3 regions of the Cupriavidus sp. FW305-26 genome follow, and region 2 is predicted to be linked to each of the others. Evidence: predicted binding sites of a transcription regulator. Region 2 holds the regulator's gene; each other region holds the start of a gene.
The links. Region 2 encodes sigma-54, which starts transcription at its own class of promoters, with help from an activator protein. Its sites were predicted from a motif close to TGGCANGNAANCTGCTTT; they were not measured.
Positions count from the first base shown of each region.

Region 1: AC3WQZ_RS25900 (PQQ-dependent methanol/ethanol family dehydrogenase) is a predicted target of sigma-54. The motif match lies at 4,333-4,350, and genes of this name have one in related genera.
Region 3: AC3WQZ_RS13150 (ethanolamine ammonia-lyase subunit EutB) is a predicted target of sigma-54. The motif match lies at 3,175-3,192, and genes of this name have one in related genera.

Region 1 covers NZ_JBYTAH010000056.1:28,222-34,317, reverse strand. The annotation lists gene pqqC (pyrroloquinoline-quinone synthase PqqC) at 1-671, shown strand, start outside; gene pqqD (pyrroloquinoline quinone biosynthesis peptide chaperone PqqD) at 668-940, shown strand; gene pqqE (pyrroloquinoline quinone biosynthesis protein PqqE) at 912-2,063, shown strand; gene AC3WQZ_RS25905 (c-type cytochrome) at 2,144-2,467, opposite strand; gene AC3WQZ_RS25900 (PQQ-dependent methanol/ethanol family dehydrogenase) at 2,526-4,268, opposite strand; gene AC3WQZ_RS25895 (quinoprotein relay system zinc metallohydrolase 1) at 4,470-5,441, opposite strand; gene AC3WQZ_RS25890 (quinoprotein dehydrogenase-associated SoxYZ-like carrier) at 5,438-6,096, opposite strand, start outside.
Region 2 covers NZ_JBYTAH010000032.1:48,211-54,306, reverse strand. The annotation lists gene hprK (HPr(Ser) kinase/phosphatase) at 1-705, opposite strand, end outside; gene ptsN (PTS IIA-like nitrogen regulatory protein PtsN) at 787-1,242, opposite strand; gene hpf (ribosome hibernation-promoting factor, HPF/YfiA family) at 1,699-2,049, opposite strand; gene AC3WQZ_RS18315 (RNA polymerase factor sigma-54) at 2,098-3,579, opposite strand; gene lptB (LPS export ABC transporter ATP-binding protein) at 3,714-4,514, opposite strand; gene lptA (lipopolysaccharide transport periplasmic protein LptA) at 4,583-5,233, opposite strand; gene lptC (LPS export ABC transporter periplasmic protein LptC) at 5,301-5,930, opposite strand; gene AC3WQZ_RS18295 (KpsF/GutQ family sugar-phosphate isomerase) at 5,974-6,096, opposite strand, start outside.
Region 3 covers NZ_JBYTAH010000019.1:26,301-32,396, reverse strand. The annotation lists gene AC3WQZ_RS13165 (LysR family transcriptional regulator) at 1-163, shown strand, start outside; gene AC3WQZ_RS13160 (aminoacyl-tRNA deacylase) at 246-719, shown strand; gene eutC (ethanolamine ammonia-lyase subunit EutC) at 819-1,604, opposite strand; gene AC3WQZ_RS13150 (ethanolamine ammonia-lyase subunit EutB) at 1,615-2,997, opposite strand; gene AC3WQZ_RS13145 (AI-2E family transporter) at 3,202-4,239, shown strand; gene AC3WQZ_RS13140 (FadR/GntR family transcriptional regulator) at 4,285-5,010, opposite strand; gene AC3WQZ_RS13135 ((Fe-S)-binding protein) at 5,137-5,919, shown strand; gene AC3WQZ_RS13130 (LutC/YkgG family protein) at 5,916-6,096, shown strand, end outside.

The sequences.
Region 1 (6,096 bases), on a different contig from region 2:
CCGAGGCCGAGTTCGAGGCCCGCCTGCGCGCCATGGAAAGCGGCTACCACATCCACCATCCCTTCAACCAGCGCATGGCGGCAGGCCAGTGTTCGCCCGCGCAGATCCGCGCATGGGTGGCCAACCGCTTCTACTATCAGGACAACATCCCGCTGAAGGACGCCGCCATCCTGTCCAATTGCCCCGAGCGCGACACCCGCCGCGAGTGGGTGGTGCGCATCCTTGACCACGACGGCACCGACACCCAGCCCGGCGGCATCGAGGCCTGGCTGCGCCTGGGCCAGGCGGTGGGCCTGGAGCGCGAAGCACTGCTGAGCCACCGGCACGTGCTGCCCGGGGTGCGCTTTGCCGTCGATGCCTACGTCAACTTTGCGCGCCGCGCACCGTGGCAGGAAGCCGTGTGCTCGTCGCTGACGGAGATGTTCGCGCCCGCAATCCACAAGGAACGCCTGGCCGGCTGGCCCACGCATTACCCGTGGATCGAGGCCGCCGGGCTGGACTACTTCCGCTCTCGCATTCCGCTCGCGCAGCGCGACGTGGACCATGGCCTGCGCGTGACGCTGGGCCATTTCCGCAGCGCGGCGCAACAGCAGCGCGCCCTCGACATCCTGCAGTTCAAGCTCGACGTGCTCTGGTCGATGCTCGACGCCATCCAGCAAGCCAACCCATGACAGCCAGCACGCAAGACCTCGCCAGACCGACCCTGCACCGGACCTTTCGCCTGCAATGGGAAGCCTCCCAGCAAAGCTGGGTGCTGCTGTACCCGGAAGGCATGGTCACCCTCAACGACAGCGCCGCCGCGATCCTGCAGCGCTGCGACGGCAGCCACACGCTGGACATGCTGATCGACGACCTGCAGGCCGCGTTTGGCGTGCAGGGAATCGCCCCGGAGGTACATGCCTTTGTCAAACATGCGATCGAACGCGGCTGGCTGGTCTGAGGCCGCGCCCGGCCCGCCGCTGTGGCTGCTGGCCGAGCTGACCTACCGCTGCCCGCTGCATTGCGCCTTCTGCTCCAACCCGGTGGACTATGCCCGGCATACGGCCGAGCTGAGCACCGTGCAATGGTGCGACGTGTTCAGCCAGGCGCGGGCGCTGGGCGCGGTGCAGCTCGGGCTGTCCGGCGGCGAACCACTGCTGCGCAAGGACCTTGAAGTACTGGTCAGGCATGCGCATGGCCTGGGCTTCTACACCAACCTCATCACCTCGGGCGTGGGCCTGACCGACGCCCGCCTTGCCGCCCTGCGCGACGCCGGCCTGGACCATATCCAGCTGTCGTTCCAGGACTCCACCCGCGAGCTCAACGACTTCCTGTCCAGCACCCGCACCTTCGACCTGAAGCAGCGCGTGGCGCGCATGATCAAGGCGCACGGCTATCCGATGGTGATGAACTGCGTGCTGCACCGGCATAACCTGCCGCATGTCGGCACCATCATCGAGATGGCCCTGCAGATGGGCGCCGAATACCTGGAACTGGCCAACACGCAGTACTACGGCTGGGCCTGGGAGAACCGGCTGGCGCTGCTGCCCACCCATGAGCAGCTGCGCGAGGCCGAGGCCGTGGTCCGGCAGTACCGCGCGCGCATCGGCAGGCAATGCCAGATCCTGTTCGTCGTGCCTGATTACTTCGAGGCGCGGCCCAAGAAGTGCATGAACGGCTGGGGCACCACCTTCCTTGGCGTGGCGCCGGACGGCACCGCGCTGCCCTGCCACGCGGCGCGCATGCTGCCGGGCCTGGCGCTGCCCAATGTCGCCACGCAGGGGCTGCGCGAGATCTGGACCGAAAGCGATGCCTTCCGCCGTTTCCGCGGCACGCAGTGGATGCAGGAACCCTGCCGTTCCTGCGACCAGCGCGAGCAGGACTACGGCGGCTGCCGCTGCCAGGCGTTCCTGGTCACCGGCGACGCCACCGCCACGGACCCGGTGTGCGAGCGCTCCGGCGCGCACGACAAGGTCAGCGAGATCGTGCTGCAGGGCCGGCTGGCCATGGCGCAGGCGCGCGAGCAAGCGATGGTATTTCGCAGCGATGGCAACTCGCTGCGGCTGAGCAGCGGCCAGCGCTAAGAAAGGAAAAACCCCGGCATGGCAGGCGCCAGCCGGGGTTCCTTGCCGGCATGCCGGCATCGTCAAGACAGTCGCCGGCCTCAGCTGGCACTCAACACCCACTCCGCCAGTTTCTTCGCATCGTCCTCAGCAAGGCTGCCATGCGGCGGCATCGGAATCCGCCCCCACGCGCCCTTGCCGCCTTCGCGGATCTTCTTTGCCAGCCGCTCCGCCGCCTGGCTGTCGCCCTTGTACTTGGCAGCCACCTCGGCAAACCCCGGGCCCACCAGCTTTGACTGCATGCCATGGCAGGAAAAGCAGCCGCTCTTGTCGGCCAGGGCCTGCATGTCGGCGGCCGTGCCGGCCAGCGCCGCGCCCGGCAGCAGCGCCGAAGCCACCGCCAGCGCCATCCATTCCTTCTTCATACCTGAGTCCCGTTTCATCCTGTTGCACCCGCGCCGGGCAGTGTCATCTCCCGCCAGCTCAGCTCTTGTGCAGCTTGAACACCCACACCGAGCCGCCCTGCTCCAGGAAGTTCACGCGCTTGGCCACCTCGCCGCCCCACAGCGGCACCGCGCCGCCCCAGCCGGACACCACCGCCACGTACTGCTCGCCGTTCTCTTCCCAGGTGACCGGGGGCGCCACCACGCCGCTGCCGGTCTGGAACTGCCACAGCTCCTTGCCGGTCCTGGCGTCGGCCGCCTTCAGGTAGCCTTCCGGCGTGCCCCAGAACACCAGCCCGCCGGCGGTGGTCATCACCCCGCCCCACAGCGGCGCGCTGTTCTTGACCTCCCACATGATCTTGCCGCTCTTGGGGTTGATGGCCCGCAGCGTGCCGATATAGTCCTCGTTCAGCGGACGGATGGTGAAACCCGCGCCCAGGAAGGCAGCGCCCTTCTTGTAGCTGATGGGCTCGTTCCAGATATCCATGCCCCACTCGTTGGCGGGCACGTAGAACAGGCCGGTCTGCGGGCTGTAGGCCATCGGCTGCTGGTTCTTGCCGCCAAGGAAGCCCGGCGCGGCAAACACGGACTTGCCCTTCTTCTCGTCGCTGCCGGCGGCGGGGTCGCCGGGGCGGCCTTCGGCGATGTAGTTGGGGCGGCCGCTCTTCAGGTCGATGCCGGTGGCCCAGGTGATCTTCCTGACGAAGGGGAAGGCGTTGACCAGCTTGCCGCTGGCCGCGTCGTTGACGTAGAAGAAGCCATTGCGGTCGGCCTTGCCGCCCATGCGCTTGCCGTCCAGGTCGAAGGTCACGAACTCATTGACGCCATCGAAATCCCAGCCGTCGTTCGGGGTGTTCTGGTAGTGCCAGGCGATCTTGCCGGTGGCGGGATCCAGCGCCACCGTCGAGGCCGAGTAGAGGTTGTCGCCCTTGCGGATATGGCTGTTCCACGGCCCCGGATTGCCGGTGCCGAAGTACACCAGCCCGGTGGCCGGATCGTAGGTGCCGCCCAGCCAGGTGGCGGCGCCGCCGGTCTTCCAGGTCTCGCCTGGCCAGCTTGCGTTGGCGGTGCCGGTCACGCCGTTCTCGGTCTTGTTGCCGTCCTTGTCGTACTTGTAGCCCATATGGCCTTCGACCACCGGCCGCGACCACACCAGCTGCCCGGTCTTGGCATCGCGTGCGTCGACCCGGCCCACCACGCCGAACTCGCCGCCCGAGATGCCGGTCAGCACCATGCCCTTGACGATCATGGGCGCCGCCGTGTACGAATAGCCGGCGGCGTAGTCCTCCAGCTTCTCCTTCCACACCACCTTGCCGGTCTTCTGGTCCAGCGCCACCAGCTGCGCATCGAGCGTGCCGAAGATCACCAGGTTGTCGTAGAGTGCCGCACCGCGGTTCACCACGTCGCAGCACGGCATGATGCCTTCGGGCAGCCGGTGCTCATACTTCCAGAGCTTGCGCCCGGTCTTCAGGTCCAGCGCATAGATGCGCGAATACGAGGCCGTCACGAACATCTTGCCGTCATGGATCAGCGGCTGCGATTCCTGCCCGCGCTGCTTCTCGCCGCCAAACGAGAACGACCACGCCGGCACCAGCTGCCCGACGTTCTTCGTATTGATGCGCGACAGCGTGGAATAGCGCTGGCCTTGCGGGCCCATGCCCCACGACAACACATCGCCGGGGCTCTTTGCGTCGTTCTCGATCATGGCATCGGTCACAGCCGCCTGCGCGGCCAGACTGGCCGCGGCAGCCGCAACCGCCATCACTACTCGTAACGTCCTCATTGCCATCTCCTCTCTTGTTTTGGGTTTCCCAGGTGCGCCACTGCGCCACCCACCAGACACGCCTTTGGCAATTCCCATGCCAGTCGCATCCCCGCACCAGCACGCCGGTTGCGGCCCGGTTGCGTGATGACGGCCGTGCCAGCGCGCAACACTGCGTTGCAGTTGCTCCAGAACTGAACAGCCCGCCTCGGCTGGCCGGCGTCAGTGGCCAAGCGCGGCTTCCTCACGCGCCGGGTAGAGATGGCCGACGTTGCGCAGGTACTCCGCGGGCATCGCGGCCCAGTGCGCGTAGGGCTGCGGCACCGGCATCGCGATGACCTCGGCCAGGTCGCGCCCCTGCGCCGCGGCCTCGCGCAGGCGCGTATCCAGCCATTGCAGGTAGCCGCGCGTCTGCGCGATGGCCTCAGCGCCGCCGCCGGCCGCAGGCACTGGCCCGTGGCTGGGGACCAGCACGCGCGCCCCGCTGTCGGCCAGCAGCGCCTGCAGCCGGCCCAGGCTGGCCAGCCAGCGGCCGATATCCGCGTGCGGCGTGGTCGGAATGCGTTGCCGGAACACCAGCCCGCCGGCAAAGACCACGCCCGCGCTGTGGTCCAGCACCACCAGGTCGTCGCCGGTATGGCCGTCCAGGCGCACCAGCTCCAGCGTATGGCGCCCGATCGTGAGCCGGCCCGGCGCCAGCGCGTGCGCAGCCGGCACGGGCTCGGTGCCGCGCATCCAGTCGCCGCACAGGCGGTAGAGGTTGTCGGCATAAGCGGCGCCCTCGCGCCGCGCCCCGTCGATGGTGCCGGCCAGGGCGCTGCCGCCCACATCGGCATAGGCCTGGTTGCCGAAGAAATAGTCGGGATGCAGGTTCAGGTTCAGCACCAGCCGCACCGGGGCGGCCGTGACCGATGCAATCGCCTTGCGCTGCTGCTCGCCATACAGCCGCGACGGGCCGGTGTTGATGACCACCACGCCGTCGCCGGTGTCGATGAACGCCGTATTGATGATGTTGCAGCCGTTGCCGGGCGCGAAGTCGGCATTGGCGCCTTCCAGCAGCCACACGCCCGCGGCGATCTCGCGCGGGGCCAGGCGATAGTCAGGAGGCTGCAGCGCAGCCTGCTGGGCGAATGCCGGCGGCACGGGCTGGCCCGCCAGGCATAGCAGCAACCACAGTAGCAATCGCCGCTTCATGGTGACACCCGCGCCGCGATGCGGTTGCCGTTGTTGTCGTGGCCGGCCACCGTCATGCCCGGCGGCACGGCATCGCGCAGGTCGAAGGAGAAGATCGGATTCTCGGCAACCGGCTCATGCAGCGTCAGGCGCAGCAGCGGCTGCCGGGCCGCGTCGGCAAGAACCAGGGTCTCGATGTGGAACGCCGGGATGCCCGCTGCCAGTCCGGTATCCATCGGATGCATCACGCGCAGCCGCACGCGTGCCGCGGCCCCGCCGAAGCCCGGGAACACACGCGCGTCCACGCGATTGAGCGTGCGGCTCCAGCTGCCGTCGCGGCGGGTGGCGCCGGGCACCGTACAGCCCCCGCCGCCGGCATCGACCAGCACGCTGCCGACATGCCAGGTGCCATCGCGCGTGCGCGCCGCCACCCGCACCGGCGAAGCCTGTTCCAGCTTGAAGCGGAACGACAGCGACGGGCGCACCCGCAGCGGTTCGAACGCCAGCACCTCGCGGATCGGGTTGCGGTCGACCGCCACCACGATGCGATCCACTTCGCCCAGCGCCGAGGCATCGAAGGCGATCGGCACGCGCATGGGGTCTTCCGCAAACGCCGGCCCGGTCACCCTGACGCGGCTGTCGAACACCACCGGGCCAGACTGCAGCAGCTCCTTGT
Region 2 (6,096 bases):
CTTGATCTTCATCTTCCGGCGCACCGCGGTCTCACCGAAGATGGTCTTGATGTCGAGCAGGCCCAGACCGCGTACTTCAAGCAGGTTCTGCAGCAGCGGCGGGCAGCGGCCTTCAATGAAATCCGGCCCCAGGCGCACGAAGTCCACGGCATCATCGGCCACCAGCCCGTGGCCGCGCGAGATCAGTTCCAGGCCCAGTTCGCTCTTGCCCAGGCCCGATTCGCCCATGATCAGCACGCCCATGCCCAGGATGTCGAGGAATACCCCGTGCATGGTCACGCGCGGCGCGGAGATACGCGACAGGTACAGGCGCAGGTGGTCGATCACCGCGGCCGACGACACCGGCGTGGTGAACAGCGGCGTGGACGAGCGCGTGCAGCGCAGTTCCAGGTCGGGCGGCGGCTCCATGCCGTCGGCGATCACCAGGAAGGGCGGCTCCAGCAGGATCAGCTCGCCCATCTGGCGCTTGCGGGTCTCGTCGTCCAGCCGCTGGTAATAAGTGATCTCGGGCTTGCCGAGCACCTGGATGCGGTTGGGGTGGATCAGATTCAGGTGGCCCACCAGGTCGGCGGCGGAGGTGGCTTCGCGGGCGAACTCCACATCGAAGGCGCGATCCGCACCTTCCAGGCCGGCCACCCACGAGAGTTTGATGTCGGCTGCGTTGTCGTCGAAGATGGACTGGGAGGTGACGCCGGTGAGTTCCATGCGGTATGACTGGTGGGGCGGTTTGCGAAGCGCCTTGGCGCCTGCCCGGTCTGGTGCCGGCCCGCTTGAGGGATCAGGGGATCAGGGATGCCATGCGATCAGCAACTGATGGACGGCATCGGGCGTGGGCAGCGTGGCCAGCCCTTCACGCATGTCGCGGTCGGAAAGCAGTTGCGCGATTTCGGACAGGATTTCCAGGTGCTGCTGCGTAGCCTGTTCGGGCACCAGCAGGAAGATCAGCAGCGATACCGGCTTGCCATCGGGCGATTCGAACGGAATTGGTTCGGCCAGGCGCATGAACGCGGCCAGCGGCTGCTTCAGGCCCTTGATGCGGCCGTGCGGGATTGCCACGCCGGCGCCCAGGCCGGTGGATCCAAGCGACTCGCGCGCGAACAGGTTGTCCGTCACGATGGCGCGCGCCACACCATGGTTGTTCTCGAAGAGGAGCCCGGCCTGCTCGAACACACGCTTCTTGCTGGTGACGCTGACGTCGAGGGTGATGTTGCCGGGTGGCAGCAATTTGGCCAAACGATTCATGGGCGATGCGCAGGATTTCAGTTAGCGGGCGGACCGTTCCGCCGGGCAGTGGGCTGGCTCCGGCCTGCCGTTGGCCTGGCCGGAGGCGTCCGGCCCATTATAGAGCAGCGACTACTCCCGCATTGTGCAGCGCAACGGGGCAAGCCGGTGCAGAAAGATACATGGTGATGCAATGGTGCCTCCGCGGCGGGGAGCCGGTGCACCGGTGCGGGGCACGGCCAGGATTCCCTCTCTTTGTATGGCGCAGCATACACCTTGGCGCAGCGCTTGCGAACACCCTTGCTCATTCGGGTGAAAAGCATCGGCTCCGGCGCCACAGCCGGGGCGCGCCGCCAGTGCGGGCGCGGCATGCCGGCGGCAACCGGGAACGCGAGGGCGCAAAAAAGCCGCGCTTCTTGGCGCGGCTTGCCTGTTCAATCCTGATTCAGCAGCCCGCTGCGGGGCTGCCGGGCACGGTCATTGCTGCATTTGCGCTGCGGCCATCTGGTACTTGACCGCTTCGCGGTCGTGGCCTTGCACGCGATCCTTGTAGCGGATCACCTGACGGTCCAGCTTGTCGACGAGTGCGTCGATCGCTGCATACAGGTCTTCGTGATGCGCTTCGACAAAGATGTCCTTGCCCTTGAGATGTAGATTGATTTCCGCGTACTGACGCCGGTCCTTTTCCTTATGGTTGTCGACAGAGAGCAGCACACTAACGCCAATGACTTGATCGAAATGCCTGACGATTCGCTCCAGCTTCGTTTCCACGTACTCACGCAGAGGGGGCGTGATGTCCAGGTGGTGTCCACTGATCTTGAAGTTCATAGCGCTTCTCCTTCTGAAAGAGCCTCACCAGGCAGGCGGTGGGCTCGGCTACAAAGACTTGCGGAGATTGACTGCGGGGATCTTCAGGGCTTCGCGATACTTGGCAACGGTGCGGCGTGCGACAACGAAGCCTTGTTCGCCCAGCAGTTCGGCAATGCGACTGTCGGAAAGGGGATTCCTCGGGTCTTCGGCTCCTATCAGTTGCTTGATCAAGGCGCGGATGGCCGTTGACGAAGCCGCGCCACCGGTTTCGGTGGACACGTGGCTGCCGAAGAAGTACTTCAGTTCGAAAGTACCCATCGGCGTTGCCATATATTTATTGGTCGTCACCCGGGAGATGGTTGACTCGTGTAAACCCAGTGTATCGGCAATCTCCCGCAAAACCAAGGGGCGCATGGCGATTTCGCCGTGGCTGAAAAAGTTCTTTTGACGCTCGACAATGGCCTGCGAGACACGCAGGATTGTGTCGAACCTCTGCTGGATGTTCTTGATCAGCCAGCGCGCCTCCTGCAGCTTCTGCTGCAGCCCGGCGGTGCCGGACTCACCCTTTGCGCCACGCAGGATTTGCGCATACATGTCATTGATGCGCAGCCTCGGCATCACATCCGGATTGAGCTGCGCGATCCAGCCGCCGCCACCCTTGCGCACGAACACGTCCGGCACCACGAAGTCCGCCTCCGGGCGGCTGTATGCATGGCCGGGGTAGGGCGCCAGCGAACGGATCAGTTCGTGTGCGGACTTCAGCGCCGCTTCATCCACCTGCAGCGCCTTCTTCAGCCGCGTGTAGTCGCGTACTGCGAGCAACTCCAGGTGGTTGGTCACGATGTTCAGGGCCAGTTCGCGCTGCGGGTGCGTCAGGCGCCGCAACTGCAGGGCCAGGCACTCGGCGGCGTTGCGCGCGCCCACGCCGGGCGGGTCGAAGCTCTGCAGCAGCGTGAGGATGGCGTGGACCTCCTCGATCTCGAACTCGAGTTCTTCCGGCAACTCCGTGCAGATCTCCTCAAGCGATGCGCTCAGGTAGCCATCGTCGTCGAGCGATTCGATCAGGAAGATGGCCAGGCCCTTGTCGCGCGCCGAGATCTTCAGCGGCGTGAGCTGTTCCATCAGGTACTCGCGCAGCGTGGGCTCGGCTTCGCGCAGCTGCATCGGCGTTTTTTCGTCCTCGTCGCCCTGGGGGCGGCGGGCAAAGTCGTCCAGGCTCCAGTCGCCGCTGCCATAGTCGTCGCCGTTGCCGCTGTCGCCATAGCTGTCGTCGTCAGCCGCGCCGTCGGCGCGGGCCTCGCCATTGCCCTGCGGCTCTGCCGGCGCGGGCGCCGGTGCGCTCTGCAGGTTGACCGAGCCATCGGCCGCCACGCGCAGCGGGCTTTCGATCCAGTCGTTCTCGCGTTCGAGCAGAGGGTTTTCCGTCAGTGCCTGTTCGACCTCTTGCTGCAGTTCCAGCGTGGAAAGCTGCAGCAGCCGGATCGACTGCTGCAGTTGCGGGGTCAGGGCCAGATGCTGGGAAAGGCGGAGCTGTAGCGACGGTTTCATGCGACCTATTCTATGCGCATCTTTCCGTTGTTGGAACGGAAATTGCTATCGCTTATGCGGTCTGATCGCTGCTGGCTGTGGCAGGCCCACGTGCGCCCGCGAATAGGCCTGCCGCTCCATGGCAGGCCGCTGCATCACATGCGGAAGTTCTCACCCAGGTAGACGCGCCGCACTGCGTCATTGGCGATGATTTCCTCGGGCTGGCCCGCGGCCAGCACCGTGCCTTCGCTGATGATGTAGGCGTGGTCGCAGATGCCGAGCGTCTCGCGCACGTTGTGGTCGGTGATCAGCACGCCGATATTGCGTGCCTTGAGGAAGCTGACGATGCGCTGGATCTCGCCCACGGCGATCGGGTCCACGCCGGCGAAGGGTTCGTCCAGCAGGATGAAGCGCGGCGACGACGCCAGCGCGCGCGCGATTTCCACGCGGCGGCGCTCGCCGCCCGACAGCGACAGCGCCGGGTTGTTGCGCAGGTGCGCGATCTGCAGGTCGTCGAGCAGCGAATCCAGGCGGCGCTCGATCTCGGCCTTGGGCAGTGGCTTGCCGTTGCTCACCTGCAGCTCCAGCACCGCGCGGATGTTCTCTTCGACGTTGAGCTTGCGGAATACCGAGGCTTCCTGCGGCAGGTACGACAGCCCCATGCGCGCGCGCTCGTGGATCGGCAGGCCGCTGATGTGGTCGCCGTCGAGCACGATATCGCCTTCGTCCAGCGCCACCAGGCCCACGATCATGTAGAAGGAGGTGGTCTTGCCCGCGCCGTTGGGCCCGAGCAGGCCGACCACCTCGCCGCTCTTCACGTCGAGCGAGACGTCCTTGACCACCGTGCGCGAGCCATAGCGTTTCTTCAGGTGGCGCACGACCAGCGTGCTGCCGCCGGCAAGGACGGTGGAGGCTTCGACGGAAGGCTTGTCGGCGATGGTTGCGGTATCGGTCATTGGCACAGTCTGGCGTTCAGGCGTTTCTGGCGCCGGCCGCATGCGATGCACGCAGCCGGCGCCAGGCGTCAGGGTTTGTTGGCAGGCGCGGGCGCCGGCTTCAGGTCCAGCGGCGAGCCGCCGCTGCCCGTGGCGCCGGCCTTCTGGTCCTGGCGCGGCGACAGCACCGCGCGCACGCGGCCGGACGGATTGGCGGCCGCGGCGTCGCCGCTACCGCCGCCGGCAGCCGTGTAGAACTCCTTGCGGCTGTCGTAGGTCAGCACCGCGCCGCGGATCTCGTCGACCTGCTTGGCGCCCTGCAGGCGCGCCATGCGGGCATTGCCGATCAGCTTGGAGTACTCCTGCTTGCCGTCGTACTCGATGCGGTCGCCCCAGCCGTCGATGTATTCGTCGACGCCTTCGCGCTTCTGCCGGATGTAGGCCTGCTTGCCCGGCTTGGCGGTGGCCACCGCGAACTGGTAGCCCTCGGGATCGGTGCGCAGTTCGGCGGCGTCGGACTTCAGGATCATGGTGCCCTTGGTCAGCACCACATTGCCGGTCAGCGTATAGATCTGCTTGACGTCGTCATAGCTGGCGTTGTCCGCCTCCAGCACCATCGGCTTGTCGCGGTCCGCGCGCTCGGCCAGGGCGGGCTGGGCCAGCAGGCCGAAGGCCATGGCCAGGGCGAGCAGGGCCGGGGCGGTGCGTCGACGGGACGATGTCGTCAGGGAAGCAGTCATGTTGGCAGGGTTGCTTGAGGGCGTCTGGGTACGTTGGTGCGGGTTGGTGCGGCCCCCGGGCCGGGGCTCAGGACCCCGGCGCGCGGCCAGGGGTCGGCCCGGTGATGATGGTGCCGCGTACATTGCCGAGCAATTGTACTTCGCGCGTGACGTTGTTGAAGATCAGGCCGTTGGCGGTCATCACCGACGGGCCGCGCGTCAGCTTGACCGGCTTGTCGGTCTTGACGATGTCGTCATTGACCAGCAGCTGGAAATAACTGGATGCGGCGGTCAGCTGCGGGTCCTTGGACACGTCCACGCCCTGCTGGCGCATGACGAAGCCGTTGCCGTACAGGTCGATCACCGAACCCTCGGCGTTCATGCGGCCCATATCGGCGCGGGCGGTGACCGGCGGGCGGTCCGGCTCATACGCGCGCATGGCGGGCCGGGTCACCTCGTAGGTCTGGTCATCCTCGAAATGGACCATGCGCTCGCCGGTAAAGCGGATTTTGGTGCTGCCGTCCGGCGCCAGCTCAGTGGCCGAGAAGCGGTCCATGAAGTAGTCGGGCTCATGCTTCTTGGCGCTTTGCGCGGCCGGGTCTTCCTTGGGGGAGTTGATCTGGACCAGCCAGAACGTGCTGCCCGCCACGAAGGCCATCAGCAGCAGCGGCAGCAGCCGCATGACGATGCCGCTGAGGGAGGCGAGGAGTGCCTGCATGGTGTCCTTGGCGTTGTGCCGGTTGTGCCGGGCCCGCGCCCGCTCAGATGACCTTGGCGCGGGTCAGGTCGTGGATATGCAGCGCGCCGGTCAGGCGGCCGTCGTCATCCACCACCAGCAGCTGGTTGATGCGGTTGGCCTCCATCACCTGCACCGCTTCGACGGC
Region 3 (6,096 bases), on a different contig from region 2:
CGGCGCCCTGGTGCCGCTGCTGTGCGACTACCGCATCAGCGTGTTCGGCAGCAAGCTCTACATGCTGACCATGCCCAACCGCTACCAGACGCTGGCGACGCGCTACCTGCTGAACTTCCTGAAGACCGAACTGCAGGCAGTGTGGCCGCGGCTGCACCGCTAGCGGTGCCTCCGGCAGCGGTCGCCACGGACTATAGTAGGAGCACAAGGATAACCGTCGGCGCATCCGCACCTGAGGAGCTACCATGGCCCTGGCTAGCACGCTTGCAAGCTGCCTGAGCAGCAAGAACACCCAGTACGACATCATCCGCCACCCTTATACCCTCAGCAGCATGGCCACTGCCGAGGCAGCGCATGTTCCCGGGGACCGGCTGGCCAAGACGCTGTTGCTGGAGGATGACCGCGGCTATGTGGCTGCCGTGATTCCTTCAAGCCACCATCTGCACATGGCCGCCATCTGCGAACAGACCGGGCGCAACCTGGTGCTGGCGCATGAGGACGAGATCCGCGAGATCTTCAAGGATTGCGACCTCGGCGCGATCCCGCCGGTGGCGATGGCCTACGGCATGCAGACCTATGTGGACGACAGCCTGATGGCGCAGCCCGACGTGTATTTCGAAGGCGGCGACCACCAGGAACTGGTGCACATGAGCGGCGAGCAGTTCTCGAAGTTGATGTCGGACGCTGGGCACGGGCAGTTTTCGCGCCGCATGATGTAAGCGGCGCCTTTTATTGGCCACTGGACGGCCGCCACGCGGGTTGCTAACCCGCGTGGTGGCCGTTTTGCTGCTGGCGGGCGGGTGAGCGAGGGAGACGCTTCAGCCTTCAGGCAACGCCGGCACGCTGTCGTCCTTCAGGTCCACGCCCGAGCGGCCCAAAGCCGCCGCGCCGCGCAGCAGGAAGGCCAGCCGGTCGGCGGCCTGCGCATACGGCAGGCCTTCGGGGCGCACGTTGGAGATGCAGTTGCGCTCGGCATCGGTGCGGCCCGTGCGCGGCGCATGGGTCAGGTAGATGCCAAGGCTGTCGGGCGAACTCAGGCCCGGCCGTTCGCCGATCAGCATCACCACCTGGCGCGCGCCCAGCAGCTCGCCGATCTCGTCGCCCAACGCCACGCGCGACTGCTCGGCCACCACCACCGGGCCGATGCGCCATGTCAGCGGCAGGCGCGGGCGGGTGGCATCGAGCAACGGCAGCGCGTGCGTCTGCGTGGCCAGCGCGGACAGACCGTCGGCAACCACGAACACCACATCGGGCGCCTCGCCAGGGCGTGCCGCGGCCAGCCGCGCGCGGCTGGCATCGTCCAGGCGCCGGCCCAGGTCTGGGCGCCGCAGGTAGTGCGCGCGGTCCGGCGCGGCGCTGTGCACGGCAAGGTTCGGCACCCCCGCCGCATCCAGCGCCGCGGTGACCGCGCCCACGTCCAGCGGCAGGTGCACCGCATCGCGCGCCTGCGCATGGGCCAGCCCGAAGGCCAGCACCGCATCGGTGGTCTGGCTGTGGCCGGTACGGCCCAGCGCTACACGCGCGCGCGTGAACTGGCGCAGGCGTTGCCAGGGATCGGCATCGGTGTTGGCAGGATCGGCGGGAGGCGGGCGTCTGGCCGTCATCGGCTGTACCTTACAGGCTGTGGGCCATCTGCAGCAGCGGCTGGCGCGCGGCGGGCTCGAGCAGCCTGCCGCTGGCATCGGCAATGCCCATGCGCTGCAGCCAGGCCTCGAACTCCGGCGCGGGGCGCAGCCCCAGCACCTCGCGCAGGTACAGCGCATCGTGGAACGAAGTGCTCTGGTAGTTGAGCATGATGTCGTCGGCGCCGGGCACGCCCATGATGAAATTGATTCCGGCCACGCCGAACAGCGTCAGCAGCGTGTCCATGTCGTCCTGGTCGGCCTCGGCATGGTTGGTGTAGCAGACGTCGCAGCCCATCGGCACCCCCATCAGCTTGCCGCAGAAGTGGTCTTCCAGACCGGCGCGGATGATCTGCTTGCCGTCGTACAGGTATTCGGGACCGATAAAGCCCACCACCGTATTGACCAGCAGCGGCGCGAACGCGCGCGCCACCGCGTAGGCGCGCGCCTCCATGGTCTGCTGGTCGACGCCGTGGTGCGCATTGGCCGACAGCGCGCTGCCCTGCCCGGTCTCGAAGTACATCAGGTTGTCGCCAACGGTGCCGCGCGCCAGCGCCTGCGCGGCGTCGTGCGCCTCGGCCAGCAGCGCCAGGCTGATGCCGAAGGCCGCATTGGCGCGCTCGCTGCCGGCCACCGACTGGAACACCAGATCCACCGGCGCGCCCTGCCCGATCGCGCGCAGGGTATTGGTGACGTGGGTCAGCACGCAGGATTGCGTGGGGATGTCGAAGCGGCTGCGCAGCTCGTCGATCATGCGCAGCAGCGAGACAATGGCGCCCAGGTTGTCCGAAGCCGGGTTGACGCCGATGGTGGCATCGCCGCAGCCATAGAGCAGCCCGTCGATGATCGACGCGGCAATGCCCTTGGGATCGTCGGTCGGGTGGTTGGGCTGCAGCCGCACCGAGAGCCGGCCCGGCAGCCCCACCGTGCTGCGAAAGCGCGTCACCACCTGGCACTTGCGCGCCACCGCCACCAGGTCCTGGTTGCGCATCAGCTTGCTGACCGCGGCGGCCATCTCCGGGGTGATGCCCGGCGCCACCCGCGCCAGCATGGCGCTGTCGGTTTCATGCAGCAGCAGCCAGTTGCGCAGGTCGCCCACGGTAGTGGCGCCGATGGCGGCAAAGGCCGCGCCATCGTGCCGGTCCAGGATCAGGCGCGTGACCTCGTCGTCCTCGTACGGCACCAGCGCCTCGGTCAGGAACTGCTTGAGCGGCACCTCGGCCAGCGCCAGCCGCGCGGCCATCCGCTCCTGCTCGCTGGCCGCGGCAACGCCCGCCAGCGCGTCGCCGGAACGCGCCGGGCTGGCCCGGGCCAGTAGCGTGCGCAGGTCGGCAAAGACGTGGCGGTGGGTACCGATGGTGTGGGTGTAGGCCATGCGTTCCGTTCCTGGACTCTGGAGAAAACGATGACAGCGGTGCGCCGGGCGCCTTGCCGGGCGCGATTCCCCCTAATATAGACAGCCTTTGCGTGTGCCGTGATGCCAACATCGCCTCAGCGCACACGGCCTGACTCAGGAACAACATCTGGATCGGCGAGAATCCAGAATAAATTTTGAGCAAATTGCATGCCGGAGACCCCGATGAAAGACCCAGACCCGACCGCCACCCCGCGCCTGCTGCCGGCCGCGTGGTACAGCGTCGGCACCGTCGCCTACCTGCTGACCGCCCTGGCGCTGTGGACCGTGCTCCACGCCAACCTGGTGGCGGCATTGCTGTCCGGCCTGCTGCTGTACTCGCTGGTGGACGTGCTGGCGCCGCGCCTGCAGCGCCTGCACCAGCGCCACGACGCCCTGGCCGTGGCCATCCTGTCGGCGCTGATCCTGCTGGGGCTGACGCTGGCGGGCTGGCTGCTGGTGCGCTTTGTCAGTGGCGAAGGCAATACCCTGGACGGGCTGCTCAACCATGTGGCCGACATCATCGACCGCTCGCGCGGGCAGATGCCGCCGTGGCTTAGCGATGCGCTGCCCAAGGGCGTGGACGAGCTGGCCAACACGCTGATCGAGACGCTGCGCGAGCATGCCGCGATGGCGCAGAAGCTGGGCGCCGAGGTGCTGCGCACGCTGGTGCATATCCTGATCGGGCTGGTGATCGGCGCGATGGTGGCGCTGTACCGCGCGGTGGTTCGGCCCAATCGCCGGCCGCTGGCCGCGGCGCTGGTGGCGCGCGCACGCACGCTGCAGCAGGCGTTCTCGCAGTTCATCTTCGCGCAGATCCAGATCTCCACCATCAACACCGTGCTGACGGCGATCTACCTGCTGCTGATGCTGCCGCTCTTTGGTGTGCACCTGCCGCTGACCAAGACGCTGGTGGTGATCACCTTCGTTGCCGGGCTGCTGCCGGTGCTGGGCAACCTGATTTCCAATACGGCCATCGTGGTGGCCTCGCTGTCGGTGTCGCTGCCGATCGCGGTGGCGTCGCTGGTGTTCCTGGTGGTGATCCACAAGCTGGAGTACTTCCTGAACGCGCGCATCATCGGTGCGCGCATCCAGGCCGCGGCGTGGGAACTGCTGATGGTGATGCTGTTGATGGAAACGCTGTTCGGCATCCCGGGCGTGATCGCCGGACCTATCTTCTATGCCTACCTGAAGCGGGAGCTGGCCGGCGCCGGACTGATCTGAGTGCCGCAGCCGGCTCGCCGCGGCGGTGGTAGGACCAATGCCTGCTCAGGCGCCGTCCTGCTCCACCCGGCTGCGCACGAAGTCGATATGGGTCTGCATGGCGGTGCGCGCCTCTTCCGGGCGGCGCGCGCAAATCGCATCGCACAGCGTGCGATGCTGCAGCAGCAACAGGTCTGACGCGCCGTCGTCCTGTTCGCGCAGGCCGGTGCCATTGATGGTGATGTGCTCGCGCAGCATGCCGATCACGCTGGTATGCAGGTGCAGGAACATGGTGTTGTGCGAGGCCTGGGCAATGGCGTCGTGCAGCTGCGCATCGGCATCGGCCTCTGCCTGCTTGTCGTCGGCGGCGCGCGCGCGTTCCAGCTCGGCCATCAGGGCGCGGATCCGCTTCACGTCAGCGGCATCCGCGCGCAGCGCCGCAAAATACGCGGTCGCGCCCTCCAGCACGCGGCGGAACTCCAGGATGTCGTCGCGCAGCGCGGGGTGGTCGGCCACCAGCTGGCCCCAGGGCGAGGCAATGCCGGCGCGCAGCTGGTCGGTGGCGTAGACCCCGGCACCGCGCCGGCTCTGCAGCAGGCCGCGCGCGGCCAGGCGCTGGATCGCCTCGCGCACGGTGTTGCGCGCCACCTCGTATTGCCCGGCCAGCACCCGCTCGGCCGGCAGCCGCGTGCCGGGCGGCCAGGTGCCGTCGAGCAGCGCGGTCTCGATCCGGCGCATGACCGACTCCACGCGTCCGCGGGTGCGCCCGTGCCTTGCTGCCGCTGCCGTCATGCCGTGTGTCCTCGCTCCTGAGCTTGCGCGCGTCGTCGGGCAGATTGGTCCAACCAATTTGTACCGCCGCGCGGAAGCGGGAATTATGCGCCGAAACGTGCGACCCCAGCACGTCCGGAGCGAGACATGAAGGATCGTCAGTACCCCACCGGCCCTGCCCCCACGCAGGCCTACCTGTTTGCCACCTGCCTGGTCGACATGTTCGTGCCGCAGGCCGGCCTCGACGCCGTGCGGTTGCTTGAACGCGAAGGGCTCACCGTGCACTTCCCGCGCGGCCAGAGTTGCTGCGGCCAGCCCGCCTACAGCAGCGGCAACCCCGACGCGGCCCGTGCGGTGGCGCGCGCCCAACTCGACCTGTTCAGCCAGCCCTGGCCGGTGATCGTGCCATCGGGCTCATGCGCGGGCATGATGCGCCACCACTGGCCGCAGCTCTTTGCCGACGATCCGGTGGCCGGCCCCAAGGCACTGGAACTGGCCGGACGCATCTATGAACTGGTCGAATTCCTGCTGCATGTGCTGAAGGTGGACTTTGGCGATGCCGCAGCGGCGGGCCAGGCGCAGGAGCGCATCGTGCTGCATACCTCGTGCGGCGCCCGTCGAGAAATGGGTACGCGCCAGCACGGCGTGGCCCTGGTCGACGCGCTGCCGGGCGTGACCCGCGTGGAGCATGAACGCGAATCAGAATGCTGCGGCTTCGGCGGCACCTTCTCGCTCAAGCATCCCGATATCTCCGGCGCCATGGTGCGCGACAAGGTGGCCTCGGCCTGCGCCACCGGCTGCGACCGGCTGGTCTCGGCCGACTGCGGCTGCCTGCTCAATATCGGCCATACCGCGGCGCATGACCGCGCCCCGCTGCAGGTGGAGCACCTGGCCACCTTCCTGTGGCGCCGTAGCGGAGGTGCCGCATGAGCACGCCCGGCGCCCGCGAACGCATGCTCGGCCGGCTGCGCGCCGCCGCGCCTGCACCGTCCCCAGGCACCGCGGAACTCGACCGCCGCATCGACGGCCATTTCGAGGCACGCCGCCATGGCACGCCAGCCGTTGGCGAACTGGCCGGCGCGATGCAGGCGGCACTGCAAGGGCTGC